Regions from separate parts of the Kineococcus deserti genome, predicted to be linked through region 1. Evidence: riboswitches for the same ligand, from Rfam matches in the RefSeq annotation. Region 1 holds a riboswitch; each other region holds the start of a gene.
The links. Region 1 has a riboswitch for thiamine pyrophosphate ahead of ACRYR2_RS21360 (ECF transporter S component). Riboswitches for the same ligand answer to the same signal wherever they lie in the genome.
Positions count from the first base shown of each region.

Region 2: linked by a shared signal. The riboswitch ahead of thiM (hydroxyethylthiazole kinase) and the one ahead of ACRYR2_RS21360 (ECF transporter S component) in region 1 are both predicted to bind thiamine pyrophosphate.
Region 3: linked by a shared signal. The riboswitch ahead of ACRYR2_RS14095 (YkoF family thiamine/hydroxymethylpyrimidine-binding protein) and the one ahead of ACRYR2_RS21360 (ECF transporter S component) in region 1 are both predicted to bind thiamine pyrophosphate.

Region 1 is NZ_JBJLSI010000037.1:21,881-28,415, forward strand. It holds gene ACRYR2_RS21340 (hypothetical protein) at 1-149, opposite strand, end outside; gene ACRYR2_RS21345 (ABC transporter ATP-binding protein) at 146-1,093, opposite strand; gene ACRYR2_RS21350 (energy-coupling factor transporter transmembrane component T family protein) at 1,172-1,972, opposite strand; gene ACRYR2_RS21355 (ATP-binding cassette domain-containing protein) at 2,047-3,504, opposite strand; gene ACRYR2_RS21360 (ECF transporter S component) at 3,497-4,096, opposite strand; TPP riboswitch at 4,144-4,248, opposite strand; gene ACRYR2_RS21365 (hypothetical protein) at 4,312-4,443, shown strand; gene ACRYR2_RS21370 (DUF4235 domain-containing protein) at 4,460-4,762, shown strand; gene ACRYR2_RS21375 (CsbD family protein) at 4,874-5,047, shown strand; gene ACRYR2_RS21380 (SDR family oxidoreductase) at 5,048-6,031, opposite strand; tRNA gene ACRYR2_RS21385 (tRNA-Gly) at 6,520-6,535, opposite strand, start outside.
Region 2 is NZ_JBJLSI010000007.1:153,586-160,120, forward strand. It holds gene ACRYR2_RS08180 (serine hydrolase) at 1-1,267, opposite strand, end outside; gene ACRYR2_RS08185 (TenA family protein) at 1,294-1,995, opposite strand; gene thiD (bifunctional hydroxymethylpyrimidine kinase/phosphomethylpyrimidine kinase) at 1,992-2,810, opposite strand; gene thiE (thiamine phosphate synthase) at 2,807-3,436, opposite strand; gene thiM (hydroxyethylthiazole kinase) at 3,433-4,251, opposite strand; TPP riboswitch at 4,244-4,344, opposite strand; gene ACRYR2_RS08205 (DUF4383 domain-containing protein) at 4,396-4,842, shown strand; gene mgrA (L-glyceraldehyde 3-phosphate reductase) at 4,876-5,907, opposite strand; gene eda (bifunctional 4-hydroxy-2-oxoglutarate aldolase/2-dehydro-3-deoxy-phosphogluconate aldolase) at 5,932-6,535, opposite strand, start outside.
Region 3 is NZ_JBJLSI010000017.1:15,256-21,790, reverse strand. It holds gene ACRYR2_RS14105 (ABC transporter ATP-binding protein) at 1-995, opposite strand, end outside; gene ACRYR2_RS14100 (ECF transporter S component) at 998-1,600, opposite strand; gene ACRYR2_RS14095 (YkoF family thiamine/hydroxymethylpyrimidine-binding protein) at 1,597-2,250, opposite strand; TPP riboswitch at 2,305-2,413, opposite strand; gene ACRYR2_RS14090 (heparan-alpha-glucosaminide N-acetyltransferase domain-containing protein) at 2,389-3,525, opposite strand; gene ACRYR2_RS14085 (FtsK/SpoIIIE family DNA translocase) at 3,650-6,421, shown strand; gene ACRYR2_RS14080 (NYN domain-containing protein) at 6,504-6,535, shown strand, end outside.

The DNA.
Region 1 (6,535 bases):
CCGGCCTGCAGGAGCAACCCCTTGTCCCGCAGGGACTCCAGCGTCGCCGCGCGGACCGGGCCGGGCCGCCGCGCAGGTCGCGCGGGGCCGCCGCCCGCGGTGCGGGGCAGCCCGGTGACCAGGCCCACCGGGGACTGACCGGGACTCACGGTGAGGTCCGGGCGACGGGTCGCCGCCGGTCGGCGGTCGCGCGCCGGACGGCGTCGGTGAGGGTGGCCTCGTGGTGGCGCAGGTCGACCACCGAGCGCAGCGGCTCGGTGAGCTGGCGGACACGGCCGGCGGGGCAGTCGGGCAGCTCGACGCGGGTCTGCTCGCCCACCCGCTGGAAGGTGGCGCCCGGCACCGCCGAGGTCAGGTCGCCGGCCTCGCGCGCGTCGGTCAGCAGGACGGTCGCGGCCCCGTGCGCGGCGAACCGGGCGATGACCTCCCCGGGCGGGGACAACGTCACCAGCCGTCCGCGGCGCAGCACCGCGATCCGGTCCGCGCGGGCCACCACGTCGGGGTCGAGGGCGTCCGGGCTCCCCCCGGCCACGACGGCCGTGCCCCCCTCGGCGCGGTGCCGGCCCAGCAGCGCGGCCAGCGCCCGGCCCGTCCCGGCCGCCGCACCCCCGGCCGGTTCGTCGCAGACCACCAGGGGGGTGCGGCCCGCGAAGGTCACGGCGAGCCGGAGCCGTTGCTGCGCCGCCACGTCGAGGCGACGCACGAGCACGGACGCGAACGGGGCCAGGTCGGCCAGCTCCAGCAGGTCCTCGAGGTCGTGGGGATCGGCGTGCAACGACGTCCACAACCCGACGGTCTCGGCGACGGTGAGGTGGTCGAAGAGGGCACCGTGCGCCGGCAGCACCGTCACGGATCCGGTGAGCAGTCCCCGCCGGTCCTGCGACGGGTCGACGCCGAGCACCCGCACCCGGCCCCGGGTGGGCCGGACGCGACCGCCGAGCACGCCCAGCAGCGTCGAGACCCCGGCGCCGCGCCGGCCCACCACCGCCACGACCTCGCCCGTGGCGACGTCCGCCTCGACGTCGTCGAGCAGGGTCGCCGACGGCCGGTCGGGCCACTCCCGGACGACCTGGACGTCACGGGCGCTGATCACCGCACCCTCCACGTCGTCTCCCCTCCGGCGGCCTGGCAGGAGACTGCCGTGCCGGCCAGGGCCGCGGTAGGTCAGCCGTCAGGTCGTCGACGTGAGGAACGCACCCGTCAGCCGCAGCAGCAGCGGGACCGCGGCGACGCCGGTGCCCACCACCAGCAGGACGGTGTCGGCGCGCCGCCACGGCGCCGGCAGCGCCCACGTCCGCCGGGTCGCGCTCTCGTCGGCGAACCCCCGCGCGTCCATCGCGACGGAGACGCGCCCGGCGCGGCGCACCGCGTCGACCAGCAGGCCGAACGCCGTCGAGGCCGCCCACCGCACCCGGGAGGCCGGCCACCGGCCCGGGCCGAACCCGCGGACCCGGCGGGCGGCGGCGATCTGGTCCCAGGAGTCGGTCAGCGAGTCCAGCCGTCCGATGGCCGCGACGACGGCGACGACCACCCGGGCCGGCACCCGCAACCGCTGGGCGAGGTGGTCACCGGTCTCGGCCGGGTCGATCCAGCCGAACAGCACCACCCCGGGGAGGACCAGGACGAGCAGGCGCAGGGTGGCCGTCAGCGCTGTCCACAGGGGCTCGGGGCTGTCACCGGCCAGCACGGTCGACCAGCCGACGGAGACGGCCGCGATGCCCACCGGCAGCAGCCGGCGCAGCAGGGTCCGCGGGCCACCGACCACCAGCGGCAGGCAGAGTGCCTGCACCGCAAGGGCTCCCGCCGCGTGCCACCACTCCTGCACGGCGAGGGCACCGACCGCGCAGAGGAGGCTGACCGCCAGCACCGGCAGCGGCCCGCAGTGCCGCACCGCTGGTCCGGGACCCGCACCGCGCCGCTGCGCCGCGGTCGGCGGAACCGTTTCGTCCACACCCCCGGACGTGGTAGCCACCGGGTTGTCCACACGGCTGTGGACATCGGTGTGGACACGGGTGCGGACGCCGCTCGGGTGGGCGTCGGACGCGGTCACGCGGCCACCTCCCGCAGCGTCCCGGCCTCCAGGTGGACCCCGCCGTCCCCGCCGATCGCGTCCAGCAACCGGCTGTCGTGGCTGCTGAGGACGACCCCGGCGCCGTCCCGGGCGGCCGCCTGCAGCAGCCCGGCCACGACGGCCCACGTACCGCGGTCCTGCCCGACGGTGGGTTCGTCGGCGAGCACGACCGCCGGCCCGGCGGCCAGGGCGCCCGCGAGCGCCAGCCGTCGCTGCTCCCCGCCGGAGAGCTGGAACGGGTTGACCTCGGCGCGGTCGGCCAGGCCGAGCAGCTCGAGCAGCCGCCCGGCCCGGTCGGTGTCGCGCCCCAGGACGGCGGCCGTCGCGGCGGCCTCCTCGCGCACGGTGTGCGCGAGGAACGTGTGCTCGGGGAACTGCGGGACCCAGCCGGTGCGGGCGGCCAGGTCCCGCGAGCGCCAGCGGTGCGGTTCGCGGCGGCCGTCGGCGGCGAGCCCGGCGGCCGCGAGGAGCCGTCCGCTGGTGGGCCGCGCCAGTCCGGCCAGCACCGCCAGCAGGCTGGACTTGCCCGCGCCGCTGTCGCCGGTCACGGGTGTCACGCGGCCCGCGCGGACGGTCACGTCGACGGCGCGCAGGACCGTGGCCGGGGGCCGCGGCCGCAGCCCACGCCGCCGACGGACGAGACCCATCCCCTCGCCCTGCAACAGGTCGCCGTCGACTCGCCACTGCGGGGCGAGGAGCCCGGCGGGTACCGGCAGCGGCTGCGGGTCCGGCACGCCCGGCAGCCACAGGCCCTCGGTCGCGCTGCCCGGCACCAGCACCCGGTCGGCGGGGCCGTCGGCGGCGACCCGGCCGTCCCGGCCGAGGACGACGACGCGGTCGACGTGGGCGCCCCAGCCGGCCAGGTCGTGGTCGACGACGACGAGGGAGCGGCCGCGGGCGGCGTCCAGGACGGCCGCGCGGACGGCGGCCGCGGTGGGGGCGTCGAGCATGGACGTCGGTTCGTCCAGCAGCAGGACGGCCGGGTCGGCGGCCAGCGTTCCGGCCAGCGCCAGCCGCTGGCGTTCGCCCCCGGACAGCGTCACGACCTCGCGGTCCCGCCCGGCGGAGTACCGGGCGGCGGCGTGGGCGCGGGCCACGAGCTGCCAGGTGCGGACGCGGTCGAGGCCGGAGTTCTCCGGGCCGAAGGCGGTGTCGCGGCCGGCCGCCTCGGCGACGACCGCGTCGAGCGGGTCCTGCACGAGCAGGCCGATCTGCCCCGGTACGGGGGCGCGGCCGTCGAGGCGCACGTCGCCGGTGGCCTCGAGGTGGTCCTCCAGCAGACCCGCCAGCGCCCGCAGGACGGTGGACTTGCCGGCGCCGCTGGGCCCGGTGAGCAGCACCCGTTCCCCCGCCGCGACGTCGAGGTCGACGTCGCGCACGAGGGTGCGGCCCCCGGTGACGACGCTGAGTCCTCGCAGCGCGAGGTCAGGCACGGTCGCGACCGGCGGGGAACGCGGACAGCGCGCCGGTGCGGGCCAGGCCGCGGACCAGGGCCCAGCCGCCGAGTCCGGCCACGAGGGCGCCGGAGACGGCGAAGCAGGCGACGTAGAGGACCTGGAACCCCGGCGTCCACGCCCCCGCGTAGTAGGCGAAGAGCTCGTAGACGCCCTCCAGCACCGCGGCGAGCACCCCGCCGAGGACGGCGACGGCCGGGCCGAACCGGCGCCAGGCGAACAGGGCGACGGCCAGTTCGACGCCGATCCCCTGGATCGCGCCGGAGACCAGGACGCCGAAGCCCCAGTGGCTGCCCAGCAGGGCTTCGACGGTGGCGGCGACCATCTCGGCCAGCAGCGCGGCGCCCGGACGGCGCACGATCAGCGCGGCCACGACGGCGGGCAGCAGCCAGACGCCGCTGAGCAGGCTCTGCAGGAACGGCACGGTGACGAAGAACGGGGTCAGGACGGCGTAGAGGACGCCCCACCCCCAGAACACGACGCCGAAGGCGACGCCGAGGACGGCGGCGGTGACGAGGTCGACGGTGCGCCAGCGGGTGGCTCCGCGGGAACGGCTGACGGTGGTGCTCACGGTGTCCTCCTGGAGCAGGAGGGGGACCCGCGGCCGCGGTGGCCACGGGTCGAGACGGCCCGACTCCCTACGCCGGTGTGAACCGGATCAGGTTCGAGGGTCTGCGGATGCCCGCACTCTCAGCGCCCCACGGCGCTCCCCTGTCGTGTGCCCCGACCCTACCCCTGCTGGGCGCTCGCGCTCCCCCCGCACAGCACAATGTGGTGGTGCTGCGGATGATGCGAGGTCCCGACGGCGGCCCGTCCCGGGCGGTCAAGCTGATGACGCTGATCGTCGTGGTCGCCGTCCTCGCCGGCAGCGCCGCCGCGCTGACGCCGGTCCTGGGCTGGCTCCTGGACCTGCTGTAGGGCAGGGTTCGGACCCATGAGCTCGTTCGTCTGGAAGTTCGTCGGCCCCGGAGCCGGCATCCTCGCGACCGCGATCGCGAGCCGCGTCACGAAGAAGGCCTGGGTCGCGGTGACCAAGTCCCCGCCGCCGGACAACCCGGAGGACCCCGACGTGGCGTGGAGGGAAGCGATCGTCTGGGCGCTGGCCTCCGGCGCCATCATCGGGCTGACCCGGCTGATCGTCGAACGTCAGGCCGCCGCCTGGTACCGCAAGAGCTTCGGTGAACTGCCGCCCGGCCTCGGGCCGGGCGACGACGGCGGCGCCAAGGCCAACGCCTGATCCCTTCCGGATGCGGTCCCGCTGCAGCGGTGCTGCAGTGGGACCGCATCCGGGGACGGGCATCGACGGATCTTCGTCCGCCACCTCCCCGGTGTTCGAGGAGGAGGAACCGTGAGCGCATCGGACAAGATCAAGAACGCCGCGCAGGACGTCGCGGGCCGGGCGAAGGAAGCCGCCGGCGGCGCCAAGGACGACGAGGAGCTGCGCCGCGAGGGTCAGAAGGACCAGGCGGCCGCCGACCTCAAGCAGCGCGGCGAGCACGTCAAGGACGCCTTCAAGGGCTGATCAGCCGAACCGCTCCACCAGCCGGTCCTGGCGGGCGTCGACATCGGGGTCGACGACCCGCAGGTCCGGGGTGGCGTCGTGGTGGGCGACGATCTCCCGGGCGCCTGCCGCGAAGCTCGTCGTCGCCGCGAACCCCGGCACGAGCCGCTTGAGCTTGGTGTTGTCGAAGACCACCGAGTGCGCCTTGTCCCCCAGCAGACCCGGCCCGCGGTCGGGCGCCTCCCGCGCGATGACGTCGCTGGGAACGTGCACGAGCTGCGGATCGGGAACCCCGGCGGCCGCACCCAGCGTCCGGGCGATCTGGTCCCACGTCAGGACCTCGTCGCCGGTGATGTGCACGGTGTCGCCGGTGACGGCGGGTTCGCCGAGCAGCGGGACGAAACCCTTGGCGAAGTCGGTGTGGTGCGTCAGCACCCACGTCGAGGTGCCGTCGCCGTGCACGACGACGGGTTTGCCGCGCCGCATGCGGTCGACCGCCGTCCAGCCGTCGTCGAGCGGCACGAGCGTGCGGTCGTAGGTGTGGCTGGGCCGGACCACGACGGCCGGGAAACCCTCGTCGCGGTACGCCTTCGTCAGCAGGTCCTCGCAGGCGATCTTGTCGCGCGAGTACTGCCAGAACGGGTTGTGCAGCGGGGTGGACTCGGTGATGGGCAGGTGCCCGACGGGTTTCTGGTAGGCGCTCGCGCTGGAGATGAACACGTACTGCCCGGTGCGTCCGCGGAACTGCTCGACGTCGGCGGCGACGTGGTCGGGGGTGAAGGCGACGAAGTCGACGACGACGTCGAACGTGCGGTCCCCCAGCACCTCCCGCACCTGCGCGGGGTCGCGGACGTCGGCGGACAGCGCCGTCACCCCGTCCGGCAGCCCACGCCGGCCGGTGCCGCGGTTGAGCACCGTGAGGTCGAGGCCGCGGGCGACCGCGAGGTCGGCGCAGGCCGAGCTGATGATCCCGGTGCCGCCGATGAACAGGACGCGCAAGGCCATGGTTCCTCCCGTCGTGGTGCCGACTGCCGTGTCGACCTCCCCGACCCTAGTCGTCCCCCACGCGCGGGCACGTCGTCGCACGAGGCGCGGTGCGTCCGCCCCGGGACGTTCCGGTCAGGAACCCTGGCCGTCGACCGGCACCGCCGGCACCTGCGGCACGGAGAACCGCCGGGAACCCGGTGCGTTCCCCGGCTCCTCGAGGACCCCCGGCGCCGGTGACCACGCTGTCGCACCCACCGGTGTCACCACGTGGAGTGAGCCGTGGGTGTCCCGAGACGGTCGCTCCCACGACGTCCCCGGGACACCCGCACCTGCCTCCACGGCCGATCCACTCCACGGGACCCCTGCGCGGGCGCGACTGCCGTCGCGTCGACGTCTGGTGAGCACCAGGTCGCCGACACGTCGTCCGGCGCCGACCGCGGCCTGCACCGTACGGAGGGACACACGCACGAAGGCCCAGGTCCACCGGACCTGGGCCTTCGTCGACGAGCGGGTGACGGGAAT
Region 2 (6,535 bases), on a different contig from region 1:
GCAGGACGACCTCGGGTTCGGCGACCTGCTCGAACGCCGACCGGGTCAGCGCACTGCGGTCCGAGGGGCCGGGGATGGCCAGCAGCGACGGGCTCGGGCCGCCGGTGAAGGCCACCGACAGCGCCACGCACGCCGCCGCGACGGGGACCGGCGCGCAGACCGCGAGCGCGGGCCGGAAGGGGCGTCGGCCCGGCCACCAGCGCGGGGGCCGACCGCCGGCCACGTCCTCCACCCAGCCCACGGCCAGCACGGCCAGGACGGTCAGCAGCACCGAGGCGGCGACGACGAGGGGGACGGCGAGCCGGAGGCGGGCCTCGGGCCAGAGCTCGTCGACGGTCGTGCGGGACAGGACGATGGCCGCCGGGTGCCACAGGTAGACGGTGACGGCCCGGGCCGTGACGCCGCGGGTGAAGGCGGCGACCGCCGGGTGTGCGGCCAGGCGCCGCAGCGGCTGCTGCGCCGCGCCCAGGGCCGCGAGCCAGCCGAGGGCGACCAGGGCCAGCAGCAGGTAGGAGGAGTTCAGCGATCCGCGCTCCAGCGGCACGACGCGGGTCAGCCCCAGCGCCAGGACCGGCGCGCCGAGGGCCGCCACGAGCAGGGCGCCTCGCCCCGGCCGGCGCACGGCGCGGGCCCAGGCGGCGCCGAGGACGGCGAACAGGCCGTAGCACAGGGCGTCGCCGACCCCGGTCCGCCAGCCCCCGGTCAGGGTGGGCACGCCGTAGCGGGGGCCCACCTCCAGCACGGCCAGCCCGGCCAGGGCGACCGCGGCGACGAGCAGCGGGCGACGCGCCAGGCGCACCACCAGCGGGGCGAGCAGGACGAGCCACAGGTAGTCGCTGACGTACCACAGGTGCGAGGTGAGCCAGCCCTGCTGGCCCTGTGCGCCGACGGGCGGGGCCAGCGGCGCGATCCAGCGCAGCCAGTGCTCCAGCAGCAGCGGCTCACCGCTGCGCCGCGCGGTGAGGGCGGTGGTGGCCAGCACCGCGGCGCCGAACACCCAGAACGGCAGCAGCAGCCGGCGGGCCCGCCGCAGCGCCGTCCGCGCCCAGCTCCGCCGGCCCGGGACACGCCCGAGGCTGGTGGCCAGCAGCGACCCGGCGAGGAAGAACATCACCGGCATCGCCGGGAAGACCCAGGACAGCCAGGCCCAGGCCAGGGCGTGCCACAGCAGCACCCGCCCCAGCGCGACGGTGCGCAACCCGTCCAGCAGCGGGTCGCGCGCGGACGTCGTCGCGGTCGGTTCGAGGACGGGGACTGCCTGGTTCATCGCCCCGAGCCTCTCACTCCGCCGGCTCACCCCACCGCGACGAGCCCCCCGGTCGAGGGCCACGTCTCCCGGCGGTGCGCGGTCTCCCAGAACAGCCACTCGTAGCGGGTCGCGACGGCGAACGCCTCGTGCATGGCCTCCTGCACGGCCTCGGTGTGCTCGGCGGCGGCCTCGTCGACGAGGCGACGTGCGGTCGCGACGGAGGCGTGGAAGCCGGGGGCGTCGTAGGTGGCGACCCACCGGGCGTACGGGTGGCCCGGCCCCTCCGCCGCGACCAGGTCGGCGCGCGCGGCCAGCCGGCGGCCGGCGTCGGCGTAGATCCAGAAGCACGGCAGGACCGCGGCCGCGGCGACGGGGTAGGGCGCGGTGGCGGCCGCGGCCACGAGGTAGGAGACGTACCCCAGGGTCGTCGGCGAGGCCTGCGGGGTGCCCGTCGCGGGGGGCAGCAGCCCGGAGTCCAGGAGGTCGGCGTGCAGGGCGGACTCCACGACGGCCGCCCCGTGCGCGGAGCTGGACCAGAAACCCGCGCTGTCGGCGCCGGGGGCGCGAGCCGCCAGCAGCGACAGCGCCCGGGCGTAGCCGGCGAGGTAGAGGGCGTCCTGTTCGAGGTAGTGCCGGAACGTCGCCGGGTCGAGGGTCCCGTCGCCGAGCTCGGCCAGGAACTGCGACTCCTCGATCGCAGCACGCAGGTCGGCGGTGCGTTGCCAGGTGGTGTCGGTGAACGTCACGAGTGCTCCCGGAGGGTGAAGGCGTGGTCGAGGGGGCCGTGCCCGGTGCCGATGCGCCGTCGGGCGCCGGACTCCAGAGCGGCCTGCAGGTAGTCGCGGGCGGGGTCGACGAGGGTTCCCCAGTCGGCGCCGGGGTTCAGGGCGGCCTGGGCGGCCAACGCCGAGGACAAGGTGCAGCCGGTGCCGTGCGTGGAGGTGGTGGCCACCCGCGGGCGGCGCAGCAGGGCGGTGCCCGAGCCGGTGGCCAGCACGTCGACGCTCTCGTCGCCGGACAGGTGCCCGCCCTTGAGCAGGACTGCTGTGCCGCTGCGCTGCAGGAGGTCCTCGGCCTGGCGGCGGCAGTCCTCCACGGTGCGGGCCGGGTCGGCGCCCAGCAGCGCGGCGGCCTCGGGGACGTTGGGCGTCACCAGGTCGGCCAGCGGCAGCAGGTCCTCGCGCAGGGCCTCGACGGCGGCGGGGTCCAGCAGCCGGTCCCCGCTGGTGGCGATCATCACCGGGTCCAGCACGACGGGCCCGAGGTCGTGGCGCCGCAACGCCTCGGCGACGGCGGACACGACCTCGGCGCCGGCCAGCATGCCGATCTTGGTGGCGTGCACGGTGATGTCGTCCAGCACGGTGTCGATCTGCTCGGCGACGAACCGCGCCGGAACCGGGTGGACGGCGCGGACCCCGCGGGTGTTCTGCGCGGTCAGCGCCGTGATCGCGCTGGTCCCGAACACGCCGTGGGCGGCGAACGTCTTCAGGTCCGCCTGGATCCCCGCTCCCCCGCCGGAGTCGCTGCCGGCGACGGTGAGGGCGGTGGGGGCGGGGCTCACGCCCCCTCCCACTGCCGGCGCAGTTCCCGGGCGGCCCGTTCGGGGTCGTCGGCGGTGCAGATCTGCGAGACGACGCAGATCCCGCTGATGCCGGTGCCGCGCAGGGTGTCCAGGTTGTCGGGGTGGATCCCCCCGATCGCGACGCACGGGACGGGCGCCGCGGCCACGACGGCCCGCACCCCGTCGGCGCCCAGTTCGGCCGCGGCGTCGGGTTTCGTCGCGGTGTCGCGGACCGGGCCGACGCCGAGGTAGTCCACGACGGCCGGGTCGACGGCCGCGGCCTGTTCCGGTGTGGAGACCGACAACCCCAGCAGCAGGTCGGGGGCGATCCGTCGCACGTCGGCGGCCGGCAGGTCGGACTGCCCCAGGTGCACCCCGTCGACGCCCGCGACGAGGGCGACGTCGACGGCGTCGTTGACGAACAGCGGAACCCCGGTGCCGCGCAACGCCTCCTGGACGGCCAGGACGAGGGCGAGCCGGTCGCGGTCGGCGCCGTGCTTGGCGCGGACCTGCACGGCGTCGACCCCGCCGGCGACGGCGGCGCGGACCACCGCGGCCACCCCGCGCGGGCCGCACTGCTCGGTGTCGGTGACCAGGTACAGGGCGGGCTCGAAGCGGCCCCTCACGCGAACCGTCCCGTGTCGGATCCGAGGTCCGGCGCGTCGACGGCGTCGAGCTCGTCGATCCAGGCGGTGGCGAACGAGCCGGGCCGTGCGGCACGGCGGGCCGCGCGTTCGGCGGCCAGGGCGACGTGGGCGTGGGCGGTGGCCGCGGCGAGCAGCGGGTCGGCCTCCACCCCGGCGCAGGCCGCGACGAGGGCACCCAGGGAGCACCCCGCCCCCGTCGTGCGGGTCAGCAGGACGTGCCCGCCGCGGACGCGGACCGTGCGGTCGCCGTGGACGACGACGTCGACCGCCCCGGAGACCGCGACGGCGCCGCCGGTGCGGCGGCTGAGGTCGCGAGCAGCCTCGACCGCCTCCTCCGCACCGGCCGTGGAGTCGACGCCGCGACCGCCCGCTCCGGCGCCGGCCAGCGCCAGGACCTCCGAGGCGTTGCCGCGCACGACGGTCGGGGCGAACTGCAGCAGGTCCCGCGCGACGCCCGTGCGGAACGCGAGCCCGCCGACGGCGACGGGGTCCAGCACCCACGGCGTCCCGCTGCGCTGCGCCGCCTCCGCGGCCAGCGCCATGGCCCGGGCGCGGACCTCGTCGAGGGTTCCCACGTTCACCAGCACCGCCGAGGCGACGGCGGCGAACTGCGCGCTCTCGGGCACGTTGTCGACCATCGCCGGGGCCGCCCCGGCCGCCAGCAGGACGTTCGCGGTGATCGTCTGCACGACGGAGTTGGTGAGGCACTGCACGAGCGGGGCGCGCTCGACGAGCGCGGCCCGGACCCGGGCCACGTCCTGCGGGCTCACCTCGGCCACTTCAACGGCTGCCATGCCGCGACATCCCTTCGTCAGCATTACCTGCGTCAGGTTCGACGGGTGTGATCTCAGCTGCGCGATCCGCACGCAGCACCCCGTGTCGCCGGGAACCGTACACCGGCGCCGTTTGAGAAGACGCCGCCGGGGTAACCAGCAGTCATGAGCCTGAACCTCTCGGGAGCCGACCTCTCGGTCCACCCGCGGACCACGGCTGGACAACACCTGTCGCTCATCGCCGGGGTCCTGCTGATCGTCCTGGGCGTGGCCGGCTTCGCCGTCAGCGGCTTCTCGAACTGGACGGGCGGAACCCTGGAGCAGCAGGTCATCGGGTTCGCCGTGAACCCGCTGAGCAGCGCGATGCACGTCGTCCTGGGGGTGCTGGGCCTGCTCGGGCGCACCGGCGCCCGCCGAGCGCGCTGGTACGGCATCGTCCTGTTCCTGGCCGGCGCCGGCCTCTTCGCCTACGCCGCGCTCGACGGTGGCGCACCGCTGAACCTGAACTGGCCCATCAGCACGCTGCACGCGGTGTTCGCCTGCCTGGGCCTGCTCATCGCGTTCGTGCCGGTGCGCACCGGCCGCCGCCGTTCCACCGCGGAACTGGACTGAGCGCCCAGTTCCGCGGGCCGGACCGGCCCCGGGCTACTCGCCGCCCTCGCGGACGCCCGCCCACAGGTCGACCCCGGAGTCGACGGCGAACTCGTCGATCGCCGTGAGTTCGTCCTCGGAGAACTCCAGGTTCGCCACCGCGGCGACGTTGTCCTCCACCTGCTGCACCGAACTGGCCCCGATGAGGGTCGTGGTGATCCGCCGGTCGCGCAGGGTCCACGCCAGCGCCAGCTGCGCCAGGCTCTGCCCGCGACCGGCCGCGATCTCCTGCAGGCCACGGATCCGGCGCAGCGTCTCGTCGTTCAGGATGCGCGGGTCCAGCGACTTGCCCTGCGCCGCACGGGAGTCGGCCGGAACGCCGTCCAGGTAGCGGTTCGTCAGCAAACCCTGCGCCAGCGCGGTGAACGGGATGCAGCCCACGCCCTCCTCGGCCAGGACGTCCAGCAGCCCGGACTCGATCCACCGGTTGAACATCGAGTACGAGGGCTGGTGGATCAGCAGCGGCGTGCCGAGGTCACGCAGGATCCGCGCGGCCTGCAGCGTGCGCTCGGGGCCGTAGGAGGAGATCCCGACGTACAGCGCCTTGCCGGAACGGACGATGGAGTCCAGCGCCCCCATCGTCTCCTCGAGCGGGGTGTCGGGGTCCGGACGGTGGTGGTAGAAGATGTCCACGTACTCCAGGCCCATGCGCTGCAGCGACTGGTCCAGCGAGGCGGTGAGGTACTTGCGCGAGCCCCGGTCCCCGTACGGGCCGGGCCACATGTCCCAGCCGGCCTTGGAGGAGATGACCAGTTCGTCGCGGTAGGGCTTGAAGTCCTCGCGGAACAACCGGCCGAAGTTCGTCTCGGCCGCCCCGTAGGGGGGTCCGTAGTTGTTCGCCAGGTCGAAGTGGGTGATCCCCAGGTCGAAGGCGCGACGGGCGATGTCACGCTGGGTCTGGAACGGCTTGTCGTCGCCGAAGTTGTGCCAGAACCCCAGCGACAGCGCGGGCAGGTCGACGCCGCTGCGGCCGCAGCGGCGGAAGGGCATGGACTCGTACCGTCCAGCGTCAGCGGTGTAGGTCACCCGCCGATCCTGCCACCCCGCGCGTCAGCGCAGTGACACCGCCGCCTTCGCCAGCGCCTCCACCCGGTGGAAGTCGTGGTTCGCCAGCGCGTCGTGCGGGGTCACCCAGCTGCCCCCGACGCACCCGACGTTCGGCAGCCCGAGGTACTCGGGGGCGTTGGCCGGGGAGATCCCGCCCGTGGGGCAGAACCGCACCTGCGGCAGCGGCGAGCGCAGCGCGGCCAGGAACGCCGCCCCACCGGCCTGCTCGGCGGGGAAGAACTTCAGCTCGTGCAGGCCGAGTTCGAGCGCGAACAGCGCCTCGGAGACCGTCGAGACCCCCGGCAGCAGCGGCACCTCCCGGCTGCGCGCGGCCTCCACGATCGAGCGGGTCGTGCCCGGGCTGACGAGGAACTGCGCCCCCGCGTCGACGGCCCGCGCGACGTCGTCGGCCGAGACGACCGTGCCCACGCCGAGCAGGATGTCCGGCACCTCGGTGGCGATGTCACGCACCGCGTCCAGGGCCGCCGGGGTCCGCAGCGTCAGCTCGACGATCCCGATGCCCCCGGCCAGCAGCGCCCTCGCCAGCGGGACCGCGGCGCTCGCGTCGTCGAGGACGACCACGGGGATGACCGGGGAGACGTCGAGC
Region 3 (6,535 bases), on a different contig from region 1:
CGCAGCAACGTCGACTTCCCGCTGCCGTTCGGGCCCAGGAGGGCGACGACCTCCCCGGCGTGCAGGTCCAGGTCCACCGGGCCGAGGACGACCTCGTGGCGCGAGGGGCCGACGCGCAGGCCGCGCGCCGCCAGCAGCACCTGCCCGCGCGCCGGCACCTGCGGGGGTGCGGCGGCGGCCAGGGCCCGCTGCAGGACCTCCGGCGACCAGCCGGTGCCGAACAACGCCAGGCACTCCAGGTCGAACGGCAGCCAGCACCCGCTGGTCACCAGGTCGCGGGCCACGTCGGCGCCCAGTTCCGTGCAGGGCCCGTCGAAACGCACGCGGCCGTCGCGGCCCAGCACCAGCCACCGTTCGGGCAGGCCGGCCAGCCCCGCGTCGCCGGCGAACTCGTCCAGCCGGTGCTCGACCAGGACGCACGCCGCATCGGTGTCCCGGCGGACCGCTGCGATCGCCGAGCGGACCGCGTCCACGCCGTCGGCGTCGAGCATCGAGGTCGGCTCGTCGAGCAGCAGCAGCGCGGGACCGGCGACCGTGGCCGCGGCCAGGGCCACCCGCTGCAGTTCCCCGCCGGACAGCCCCGTCGTCGACCGGCCCCGCAGGTGGGTCGCGCCGGCCCGGGCCAGCGCCGCGGCCGAGCGGTCCTGCATCGCGGCGGGGTCCACCCCGAGGTTCTCCAGGGCGAACGCCACCTCGTCGTCGACCTCGGGCAGGCAGACGCCGGACTCGGGATCCTGGTGGACGACGCCGACGACGTCGGCGAGGTCGGCGACGCGGTGCTCGCCGACGGCTCGCCCCGCCACCTGCACCGAACCGGTCACCTGGGCGTGGACCGCCTGCGGCACCGCACCGTTCAGCAACCGCAGGACGGTGGACTTGCCTGCTCCCGACGGGCCCAGCACGAGCAGGGCCTCACCGGCCCGCAGGTCCAGGTCGACCGGGCCGACGCCGTCGCCGGTGGGGAACACCGACTCCAGGTTCCGCGCGTGGAGCACCGTCACCGTTCACGCCGCACCAGGGCGGGCTGCGCGGCCAGGCCGTCGCGGACGATGCCGAAGTTGTCCACGACCCCGGTTCGGCGCAGCGCCTCGACGAGGACCCTCGCCAGCAAGCCGCCCAGCAGCAGGCCCGAGACGACCTGCAGGCCGAACCGCAGGGCGAGGATGTCCTGGCCGAACCAGCCGAAGCGCACGGCCGAGAAGAAGAACACCAGCGCCGCGCCGCAGATCCCCGACAGCGCGAACACCCCCCAGCCGAACCGGCGGTAGCGGGTCAGCGCGAAGGGCAGTTCGCTGCCCAGACCCTGCAGCGCCGCGGCCACCAGCAGGATCGGACCGACCGCCGAGCCGAGGAACACCACCTCCACGACCGAGGCGATGACCTCGGCCAGGATCCCCACGCCGGGGCGGCGGACCACCGCCACAGCCAGGGGAGCCACGATGAGCCAGCCGCCCAGCAGCACGTGCTGGGCCAGGTCACCGGCCGGTCCCATCGCGACGGCCAGGACGTTCCAGCCCTGCACCAGCGCCCAGTACAGGAACCCGAAGACGACGCCGAGCACCACCAGCAGGACGACGTCCCGCAGTTCCAGTCGCCTCACGGCCGCGCCCCGCGGTGGCTGGGGCTGTTCACCGAGATCGTCAGGTGGCTGGTGACGTGCTGGACGCTGCGGCCGACCATCGTCCACCCGGCCAGCACGGTTTCCAGGACGCGGCCGAGGTCACCCTCCAGGCGCGTCACGAAGTGCTCGGACTTCCGGAACGTCCCGTTGCCGCGCGCGAAGTCGATGGCGGCGTGGATGTCGCGCATGTGGTCGGGTTCGACCCCGGCCGTGACCTGGTCGGCCAGCGGGTACAGCGCCCACTCCGCCGACGCGAAGGTCCCCGTCTCGCGACCGGCGGGAACGTCCGTGCTGCGCGGACCGGCGCCGCCGGGCAGTTCGCACACCGCCTCCCCGGGGCAGCCGCGCGACAGGTGCACCGCGATCGCGGCGTGCTCACCCGAGGCCGCGACGGCCGCGGACAGGTCGGTGAGCCAGCGCAGCAGGTCCGCCTCCGACCCTCCGGCGTAGGTGCTGACGTCGCCGGTGTCCAGCACCAGCCCCGTGGCGTCGGCGCCGCGCACGGCGCCGAGGATGACGTCGGCGTAGCGGTCGGCCATCACCGCGACGGTGACGCGGGCGCCCACGCCGAAGGCCAGCGGGTCGGCGCGCAGGCGCGCGCGGTCGTCGAGCAGGGGAGTTCCCGTCACGTCGTCCGTCCTCGTGTCCAGCGGGCACGAGCGGGGTTCCGGAGAGGGCACGGTGGAACCGTGCTGGTCGCTCCCTGCGCTGGCATGATCCAGATCAGGTTCAACGGTCGGAGTTCGAGAACTCCCTCTCAGCCCGGCTCACCGGACTCCCGTGCTGCGCGGGACCCTAGCACCCGCCGCAGCGGCGGCCCGGCCCACGACCTGCTCCAGCGGCCCGCGGCCGACGGCGAGCCGCCAGGTGGTGGCGAACAGCATCCCCAGGAGCACGTGCACGGCCAGCAGCGTCGTGGTCTCCCGCGGCCACGCGGCCAGCGCGAGCACGTGGGCGGTGTAGAGGGTCAGCGGCATGCTGCCGAACGCCGCGACCGGGTGGAGGAACCGGGTCAGCGTCGAGGGCAGCAGGCAGCACACCCCGACGACCGCGAGCGCCGTGCCGGCGGTGTGCAGCAGGTCCGGCGGTGTGCCCGAGTGCGGTTCCACCACGGCCAGCCACCACCGCGAGTCCGTCGGGACGGTGCCGTAGTAGTCCTGCGCGTCCAGGGCGGAGGCCCCGAAGCGCCCGGTGAGCGCGGCGCGGCCACCGCCCGGCCCGAGCAGCAGACCGCTGACGATCCAGGAGGAGCCGGCGGCGAGCGCCCCGGCGCCGGCGACCCGCATCGCGACGGTGCTCTCGCGCAGGTCGACCTTGGAGACCGCCAGCCCCAGCAGCAGGTAGCCGGCCCAGCCGACGACGGGGTAGTACCCGGTCAGCGCCAGCGTCTCCAGCAGGTCACCGGGGCGGGCCAGCCAGCCCAGGGTCGGCTGCTCGTACTGCGCGTCCAGACCGGAGGCGCCGCGCACGGCGAAGGACAGCAGCGGCGCCAGCACGAGCCAGGCGCCGGCCAGGACGGCCAGGCGGCGGGCCGGCCACCACAGGAAGGGCAGCACGACGACGAAGGCGACGCCGTAGTAGGCCAGGATGATGGCGACCCGGCTGCCGGCGTCGACGAGGACCAGCCCGAGCAGGGCGATGAGCAGGCCGCGGACCAGGACGCCGGTGCGGGCGGCGGCGCGGGCGTCGCCGCCGCGGCGGGTGGCCAGGCCCAGGGAGAGGCCGGCCAGGACGGCGAACAACCCCGACGCCCGGCCGTGGGAGACGGAGTACAGGGCGCCGGCGAACCCTCCGACCTCCTCGCCGGGCAGCACGTGGATCGACATCATCCCGACGACGGCGACGGCCCGGGCCAGGTCGACACCCACCAGGCGGCCCGAGGGCACCACTCGTCCGGAGGTCACGGCCGACAGTCTGGCGGCCGGGTCCCGGCGTGTCGCCCGCGGTCCCCGCCCGGCCCCGGGGCAGGCTGAGATCCGGCTGGGTGCTCGCCCGGTCGGAGCAGTCGCGCCCGGGTACCGTGATCGCATGGCCACCCGGACGAACACGCGCACGACCAGCGGTAGGGGAGGGGCCAGCAAGGTGGCGACCGGAGGCTCTCGGGGTGGCGCCAAGCCCGCTGCCAAGGCACCTGCGCGTGGCACGTCCCGGCCGGCGGGCAACCGCACTCCCGCCAAGACGGCGGCCAAGCGCCCGCCCGCCCGCCCCGTCCGCAGCGGCCCCTCGTGGCCCGTCCGCGCCGTGTCGGCCACCTGGATGGGCTGTGCGCACCTCGTCGGCGGCGCCGCCCGCCGCCTCGGTTCCGGAGCCCGCGACCTGGACCCCGACCTGCGCCGTGACGGCGCCGGCTTCGCCCTGCTGGCGCTGGCGATCGTGGTCGCCGCACGGGAGTGGTGGGGCCTGCCGGGGACCGCGGGGCAGATCATCCACACGGTCGTGGCCGGAACGTTCGGTGAGGTCGCGCTCGCGCTGCCCGTCGTCCTCCTCGGCCTGGCCGTGCACCTGCTGCGCCACCCCGACCACACGCAGACCACCACCCGGGCCGTCGTCGGGTCGATCGCGCTGACGCTGTCGGCCGCCGGCCTGGTGCACCTGGCCACCGGGGCGCCCTCGCCGACCGGCCCCGAGGGCGCCGGGGTCGTCACCGACGCCGGCGGGATGCTCGGCTTCCTCGTCGCCGGACCGCTCACCACGGCCCTGACCTCGTGGGTGATGGTGCCGATCCTGGTGCTGCTCGGGTTCTTCGGCGTCCTCGTCCTGACCGCGACGCCGGTGCACGCCATCCCCTCCCGGCTGCAGGAGGCCTACGAGCGGCTGACCCACCACCCGCACCGGCCCGAACCCGAGGCGCGGTCCTCCCGCGGGGACCTGCCGGCGCGGGCGCTGGCCCGGCAGCGGGCGGCCCGCGCGCTCGAGGCGGCTCCCGATCCGGACGAGGCGCAGGACAAGCCCAGGCGGCGCAGGAGGAAGGACGAGGGCCGGGTCGGTGACGAGGCCTTCGAGCAGGCCGCCCTCACCGACCGGACGACCGAGGTGCCCGCCGACGTCGAGGACTCCGGCCCCCGGCGCCGGCCGGGGGAGCGGCGGCCGGTCCCGTCCGACCCGCCCTCGGTGCGCGAGCAGCTCGAGGACCGGGCCCCGCTGGTCGACGGTGCCTCCGTCCCGGCCAGCAAGCCGAAGGACCTGCCGGCCCCGCCGCACACGCCGATGCCGCCGCGCATCGAGCAGCTGACCCTGGCGCCCGACGTCACCTACACGCTGCCCGAGGCCGCCGCGCTCGTGCCGGGCACGCCGCCCAAGGAGCGCAGCACCGCCAACGACCGGGTCGTCGAGGCCCTGTCGGAGGTGCTGAACCAGTTCGACATCGACGCCTCGGTCACCGGTTTCTCCCGGGGCCCGACCGTCACCCGGTACGAGGTCGAGCTCGGCCGGGGCACGAAGGTCGAGCGGGTGACCGCGCTGAGCAAGAACATCGCCTACGCCGTCGCCAGCGCCGACGTGCGCATCCTGTCGCCGATCCCGGGCAAGTCCGCGATCGGCATCGAGATCCCGAACACCGACCGCGAGACGGTCTCCCTCGGGGACGTGCTGCGCTCCACCGTGGCCACCTCGACCGAGCACCCGATGGTCATGGGGGTCGGCAAGGACGTCGAGGGCGGGTTCGTCATCGCCAACCTGGCGAAGATGCCTCACCTGCTGGTCGCCGGTGCGACCGGCGCCGGCAAGTCGAGCTTCGTGAACTCGATGATCACCTCGATCCTCATGCGGGCCACGCCCGACGAGGTGCGCATGGTGCTCGTCGACCCCAAGCGCGTGGAGCTGACGATCTACGAGGGCATCCCGCACCTCATCACGCCGATCATCACGAACCCCAAGAAGGCCGCCGAGGCCCTGGAGTGGGTCGTGCGCGAGATGGACCAGCGCTACGACGACCTCGCGCAGTTCGGGTTCAAGCACATCGACGACTTCAACAAGGCCGTCCGAGCCGACAGGGTGCAGGTGCCGGAGGGCTCGCAGCGCGTGCTGCAGCCCTACCCGTACCTGCTGGTGATCGTCGACGAGCTGGCCGACCTCATGATGGTCGCCCCCCGCGACGTCGAGGCCTCGATCCAGCGCATCACCCAGCTGGCCCGCGCCGCGGGCATCCACCTGGTGCTGGCGACCCAGCGCCCCTCGGTCGACGTCGTCACCGGTCTGATCAAGGCCAACGTGCCCTCGCGGCTGGCGTTCGCGACGAGCTCGCTGGCCGACTCGCGCGTCGTGCTGGACCAGCCGGGCGCGGAGAAGCTCGTCGGGCAGGGTGACGCCCTGTTCCTGCCGATGGGGGCGTCCAAGCCGATGCGCGTGCAGGGCGCCTGGGTGACCGAGAGCGAGATCGAGGCCGTCGTCTCGCACGTGAAGTCGCAGCTGCAGCCGGTGTACCGCGACGACGTCGTGGCCCCGACGCAGAAGAAGCAGGTCGACGAGGAGATCGGCGACGACCTCGAGGTGCTGCTGCAGGCCGCCGAGCTCGTCGTGACGACGCAGTTCGGGTCGACGTCGATGCTGCAGCGCAAGCTGCGTGTCGGGTTCGCCAAGGCCGGACGGCTGATGGACCTGCTCGAGTCGCGCGGCGTCGTGGGTCCGAGCGAGGGGTCCAAGGCCCGGGACGTGCTCGTGCGCCCCGACGACCTGCCGGCCACGCTCGCCCTCATGCGCGGGGAGGAGCCGCCGACCGCCCTGGAGCCGTCGGGGGAGGCGGAGGTCGTCGTGGTCGAGGGTGGCGACGAGGACGCGTGGGAGTTGCTCGACCGTCGCTGAGCGGCCCCGCCGCGGGAAACGACACATCACGGAGAGCGAGCAATCTGTCGCACATCGGTGACTCTCCGTGTAACTTTGAGTCATGGACTCGCCGCGCCCACACGAGCCGGTCCG